2 linked regions of the Aliidongia dinghuensis genome follow. The protein of the gene in region 1 interacts with the protein of each later gene in a pairwise test. Links are inferred from orthologs where the notes say so. Each region holds a gene or a part of one and is shown in the gene's direction. Other genes may lie near its edges.

Region 1 (3,161 bases):
GCCGGTGCGGGTGAAACCGCCGCCCGCCGAAATGGGCGAGACGATCTCGCCCGGCTGCGCTGCCTTGACCGTGATGACGCCGGCGAACGGCGCTTTCACGACCGTGTCGTCCTCGTTGCGCTCGGCGACCGTCAGATTGGACCGGGCGACTGCGACCGCCCGCTCCGCGACGGCCACCGCCGTCCCCAGATTGTCGTAGGACGCCCTGGTATTGTCGAAGCTCTCGCGGCTGACGAGGTCGGATGCCGCCTGACGCTGGCTGCGCTCGAAGATCGGCTTCGCGTCGGCATAGGCGACGCGCGCCTGGTTCAGCTGCGCCTCGGCCTGATCCAGCTGCGCCCGCGCCTGGTCGAGCGCCGCCCGCGCGTTGGAATCGTCGAGCCGGCCCACGACCTGGTCCTTCTCGACATGCTGGCCTTCCTCGATCAGTACCTCGGTCACCTTACCGGTGATCTTGGCCGAGACCGTCGCCTGCCGGCGCGCCACCACATAGCCCGACGCGTCGAGCAGCGATGCGCCCACGGCCGGGCCGGCGCCGGGCGACACGGGCTCCGCCACGGCCACCCGGATCGGCACAGCCTCGGCACGGCCGAACCCCCACCAAGCGCCGACGGCCGCAATCGCGAGCACCAGAAGGCCGCCGCCCGCGATCCACCGCCACCCGGCTGATCCGCCACGCGCCGCCGGTTCGGGCCGATCGATGCGCAACCGACGTAACTGCGAAGACTTATCGTCCAAAGGTCGGGCTCGTCTTTCGGTAGAGCAAAACTCGGAGAAAACGGCCGGACCCCGGACCGGCTCCACCGGAAGAGGAAGGCACGACGCGGCATGTGGCCGTGATTATTACCAAATACAAGGTCCGCGGCGCCAGGGCTTTGGGAGTTCAATGGAAGAACCGCAGGCTTATTTGCAGTCGCAATGATAACCGGCAAACGAATACGCCGCGCGACCGGGATTGCGCATTTGCCGGAGCCGACGGTTCTCGCCCCGTTGCATCCTTGGTCCTGCCTCCCTATGCTCCGCCCGATTTTCATCGCCTTGTCACGAGAGAGGGCCAATTGCCCGACGCTTCCGCCCCCCAGGAATCCGCCACGGTCGCCACCGTCGTCCGTCACGACTGGACCCGTGCCGAGATCCAGGCTCTGTTCGATCTGCCGTTCGCCGACCTGCTGCACCAGGCACAGACCGTGCACCGGGCGAACTTCGACCCGAACCGGGTTCAGCTCTCGACGCTGCTCTCGATCAAGACCGGCGGCTGCCCCGAGGATTGCGGCTATTGCTCCCAGAGCGCGCATTTCGAGACGGGGGTCAAGGCCGAGAAGCTGATGGCGGTCGAGACCGTGCTGGCAGACGCACGCCGGGCCCGCGACGCCGGCGCCACGCGCTATTGCATGGGCGCCGCCTGGCGCAGCCCGAAGGACAAGGACCTGGAACAGGTCTGCGCCATGATCGAGGGCGTGCGTGCCATGGGCATGGAGACCTGCGTGACGCTCGGCATGCTGAACGCGGCCCAGGCGGCGCGGCTCAAGGACGCCGGGCTCGACTACTACAACCACAACATCGACACCTCGCCCGAGTATTACGAGAAGGTCGTCTCGACCCGCACCATGGACGACCGGCTCGACACGCTCTCCCACGTGCGTGACGCCGGTATCCATGTCTGCTGCGGCGGCATCATCGGCATGGGCGAGGCGCGCGCCGACCGGATCGGCATGTTGTGGACGCTCGCCACCATGGCGGACCATCCGGAAAGCGTGCCCGTCAACATGCTGGCCGAGACCGAGGGCACGCCCTTGGGCCATTCGGCGAAGGTCGAGCCCCTGGAGTTCGTCCGCACCATCGCGGTCGCGCGCATCCTGATGCCGCACTCGATGGTGCGGCTCTCGGCCGGGCGCGAAGCCCTGAGCGACGAGGCGCAAGCGCTTTGCTACCTGGCCGGCGCCAACTCGATCTTCTTCGGCCCTCGCCTGCTCACGACCAATAACCCGGCGAACGAGCGCGACGTCGTGCTGTTCGACCGCCTCGGCATCAAGCCGATGGATGTCGGCGCCGCCGCGGAATGACCCGACCTCCGGGGCCGCCGACGGCACTCTGGCGGCCCTACACGCAGATGAAGCTCGCGGCTCCGCCGCCCAAGGTGCAGGCGACCGAGGGCGTGCGGCTGATCCTCGATGACGGCACGAGCCTCGTCGACGGCATCTCGTCCTGGTGGACGGCCTGCCACGGCTATAACCACCCGCATATCCGTGCCGCCGTCGCGGACCAGCTTGCCCGCATGCCGCACGTCATGTTCGGCGGCCTCACCCACGAGCCGGCAGAACGGCTGGCCCGGCGCCTGGCCACCCTGCTGCCGGGCGATCTCGACCACGTGTTCTTCACCGATTCCGGCTCGGTCGCGGTCGAGGTCGCAATGAAGATGGCCGTGCAATATTGGCTGAACCGCGGCGTCAAAGGCCGGCACAAGTTCGTCTCGTTCCGCGACGGCTATCACGGCGACACGCTCGGCGCCATGTCGGTGACCGACCCGGACGGCGGCATGCACCGGCATTTCGCCGGCTACCTGCCCAGGCAGTTCGTGGCCGAGCTGCCGACCGACCTCGACCGGATCGCCGGGCTCGAATCCCTGCTGGCGCGCCATCGCGACGAAATCGCCGGCGTGATCGTCGAGCCGCTGGTCCAGGGTGCCGGCGGCATGCGCTTCCACGACGGCGATACGCTGCGCCGCATTGCCAATGCCGCAGCCCGCCACGGGCATCTGCTGATCGCCGACGAGATCATGACCGGCTTCGGCCGCACCGGGCGAATGTTCGCCTCGGAAGAGGCCGACATCGTGCCCGACATCATGTGCCTGTCGAAGGCGCTGACCGGCGGCACGATCGCACTCGCCGCGACCGTGGCGCGTGCCCACGTGTTCGACGCCTTCTGGTCCGACGAGCCGTCGGCGGCGCTCATGCACGGGCCGACCTTCATGGCGAACCCGCTCGCCTGCGCCGCGGCCAATGCCTCGCTCGACCTGTTCGAGCGTGAGCCGTGGCTCAGCCAGGTCCAGGCCATCGCGGCGGCGCTCCGCCGTGGGCTCGAGCCGGCGCGCGACCTGCCGGGCGTCGTCGATGTGCGCGTGCAGGGTGCCATCGGCGTCGTCCAGCTGACGGCCTTGAAGG
Region 2 (3,184 bases), on another replicon or contig:
CCTAGGCTGCTGCTAGGCCGCCTGCCGCTTTGCGCGCAGGCGGCCGATCGGCAGCGAGGAGATGGCGAGGCCGCTCATGATGAGCGCCATGCCGGCGAGCCGGCCGGGGCCGAAGCTTTCGTGGAACACGAGGGCGGCCGACACGGCGCCGAAGATCGGCACCAGCAGCGAGAAGGGCACGACGGTCGAGGCGGCATAGAGTGAGAGCAGCCGGCCCCAGACGCCGAAGCCCAGGAGCGTCGAGAAGACGACGATATAGAACAGCGCACCGAATCCCAGCCAGCCGGCATGGGTGAGGGCGGCCGCGATGCGCTCCGGCCCTTCGAAGCCGAGCGAGAGCGCCAGCGTCGGCGCGATTGGCACCAGGCTCAGCCAGACGATCAGGTTCAGCATCTTGACCGGCCGGCCGTCCGCCGGCTTCGGCATGCGTTTCAGCAGCAGGTTGCCGGCGGCCCAGCTGAGCGCGCTCAGGATGGTGAGACCAAGGCCGAGCGTGCTCACGTCGCCGCCAACGGTCGAGCCGATCGCAGCGAGGCCGGCGAGCGCCACGGCCGCGCCAGCGATCTGTCGGGGCTGCGGCCGCTCGCCCAGCACCAGGATGGCCAGCAGCATGGTGAAGCAAGCCTGGATCTGCAGCGTGATCGACGCCAGGCCGGGCGGCATGCCGTGGCTCATGGCGACGAACAGCAGGACATATTGGCCGACGAACAGGGCGAGCCCGGTCAGGATCATGTGGCGCCACGGCACTGCCGGCCGCTCCAGCACCAGGGCCGGGAGGGCCGCGAACGCGAAGCGCAGCGCCGTCAGCAGCAGCGGCGGAAAGCTGCCGAGGCCGGCCTTGATGACGACGAAGTTGAAGCCCCAGACCGCCGTGATGGCGATCGCCCAGAGGAGATGTACCGGCCGCATGCCCAAAGTCCGACGCCGTCTTCGACCGGGCGATGGTCGCGGCGCGGGCGGCGCGTCACAAGGCCCGCGCCCGCATTACAGCCCCGCGCTGGTCAGGCGGCTAGGCCCACCTTGAGATGTGGCGGCGGCGAAAATCTCGCGCGTCGGTCGGAGGCGACGGGGCAGGACGTGCTGGCAAAGCTCCGTTTCTTTGCATGGCATGGCGCCTTCGCTAAGCTGGCCCGGGGCCGGGAAGCGGCCTTGGATCAACCGGATAGCGATCCCGCATGTGCGAACTTCTGGGCATGAGCGCCAACGTGCCGACCGACATCTGCTTCAGCTTCGCCGGCCTGGTGCGGCGCGGCGGCGGCACCGGGCCGCACGGCGACGGCTGGGGCATCGCGTTCTATGACGGCAAGGCGTGCCGCACCTTCCACGACCCGCAGGCGAGCGCCGATTCCGAGATCGCCCGCTTCGTGCGGGCCTATCCGATCAAGAGCCGCATCGCGATCAGCCACATCCGGCGCGCCAACCGCGGCCGCGTCTCGCTCGAGAACACCCACCCCTTCACCCGAGAGCTCTGGGGCCGCAGCTGGACCTTCGCGCACAATGGTCAGCTGAAGGGCGTCAAGCAACGGCCGCTCGCCCATTACCGGCCGATCGGCACGACTGACAGCGAGCACGCGTTCTGCTGGATGCTGGATCAGCTCCGGACCATCTGGCGCGAGGCACCGCCGCAGGCGGCCCTCGATCGCGCGATCCGCGACCTCTCGCGCGAGCTAGCGACGCTCGGCGTGTTCAACCTGCTCTTGAGCGACAGCCGCTCGCTCTATTGCCATTGCAGCACGCGCCTCGCCCTCCTGACCCGGCGTGCGCCGTTCGGCCAGGCGACGCTGATCGACGACGACATCAAGGTCGATTTCGCCACGGAGACCACGCCCAACGACGTCGTGACCGTGGTTGCGACCCGGCCGCTCACCTCCGACGAACAATGGACCGAGCTCGGCCACGGCGCGTTCCTGGCGCTGCGCGGTGGCGAAGTGGTCGGCTGAAGCGCCCAATCCCGAGAACGGCCCCCAAAACCCATCCGCCGCCCGGGCGGGGTGCTTCGGGCGGCGGACATAGGCTTTCTTGGATTTGACGACCCGCGGTCGGTATTTCGGCGACCGCAGGTCCCGGGCGATCGCGTTTTTCTTCGCGGCCATGGCGGACTCCTCTCGGTCGGGGATCGACGAACGGGCTTATACTGCAACGGCGTGCATGGCGCCATGCCGGCCGAGCGCTTTTGTTGCGCCGCATCCCGGCTGGCCCTATGGTCGCGGCCAATTCCTGGAACAGCGGCGCCCCATGACCGACCTCTCGCATATCCGCAATTTCTCGATCGTCGCCCATATCGACCATGGCAAGTCCACCCTTGCCGACCGGCTGATCCAATATTGCGGAGGCCTCGACACCCGCGAGATGCGCGAGCAGGTGCTCGACAGCATGGATATCGAGCGCGAGCGCGGCATCACCATCAAGGCCCAGACCGTTCGCCTGCAATATAAGGCGGACGACGGCCAGACCTATACGCTCAATCTGATGGATACGCCGGGCCATGTCGACTTCGCCTATGAGGTGAGCCGGTCGCTTGCCGCCTGCGAGGGCTCGCTGCTGGTGGTCGATGCGAGCCAGGGTGTCGAAGCCCAGACGCTCGCCAACGTCTACCAGGCGCTCGACGCCGGCCACGAGATCGTGCCGATCCTGAACAAGATCGACCTGCCCGCGGCCGAGCCGGAGCGCATCAAGCAGCAGATCGAGGACGTGATCGGCCTCGACGCGTCCGACGCAGTCGAGATCTCGGCCAAGACCGGGCTCAACATCAAGGGTGTGCTCGAAGCGCTCGTCACCCGCCTGCCGGCACCGACCGGCGACGAGACGGCACCGCTGAAGGCGCTGCTGGTCGACAGCTGGTACGACGCGTACCTGGGCGTCATGATCCTGGTGCGCATCCGCGACGGCGTGCTGAAGACCGGCATGAAGATCCGCATGATGAATTCGGGCGCACTCCATACCGTCGAGCGCGTCGGGTACTTCACGCCCAAGGCGGTGCTGACCGGCGAGCTCAATCCGGGCGAAGTCGGCTTCATCACCGCCAGCATCAAGTCGGTCGCCGACACCAACGTCGGCGACACGATCACCGAGGAGCGCCGCCCTGCCGCGGAGGCGCTGCCGGGCTTCAAGCCGTCCGTGCCGGTCGTGTTCTGCGGCCTGTTCCCGGTCGATGCCGCCGACTATGAGCATTTGCGCGACAGCA

What was found.
Region 2: the proteins of bioB (region 1) and IEY58_RS26580 interact in binary tests that used the Escherichia coli proteins (3 or more experiments, as listed by UniProt). The link is inferred for Aliidongia dinghuensis from one-to-one orthologs.

The regions. Positions count from the first base shown.
Region 1 is NZ_BMJQ01000007.1:79,083-82,243, reverse strand. What follows is about bases 220-3,060. They hold bioB (biotin synthase BioB), read left to right. Parts: upstream 220-1,058; coding sequence 1,059-2,063; downstream 2,064-3,060. Other genes in these bases: IEY58_RS14470 (adenosylmethionine--8-amino-7-oxononanoate transaminase), read left to right, coding at 2,060-3,060; IEY58_RS14480 (efflux RND transporter periplasmic adaptor subunit), read right to left, coding at 220-630. Also shown: more of IEY58_RS14480, read right to left, coding at 1-219; more of IEY58_RS14470, read left to right, coding at 3,061-3,161. UniProt on the Escherichia coli protein: Catalyzes the conversion of dethiobiotin (DTB) to biotin by the insertion of a sulfur atom into dethiobiotin via a radical-based mechanism.
Region 2 is NZ_BMJQ01000016.1:167,480-170,663, reverse strand. The notes cover bases 194-3,057. They hold IEY58_RS26580 (class II glutamine amidotransferase), read left to right. Parts: upstream 194-1,175; coding sequence 1,176-1,940; downstream 1,941-3,057. Other genes in these bases: lepA (translation elongation factor 4), read left to right, coding at 2,236-3,057; IEY58_RS26585 (EamA family transporter), read right to left, coding at 194-909. Outside these bases: IEY58_RS26590 (methyl-accepting chemotaxis protein), read left to right, coding at 1-5; more of IEY58_RS26585, read right to left, coding at 13-193; more of lepA, read left to right, coding at 3,058-3,184.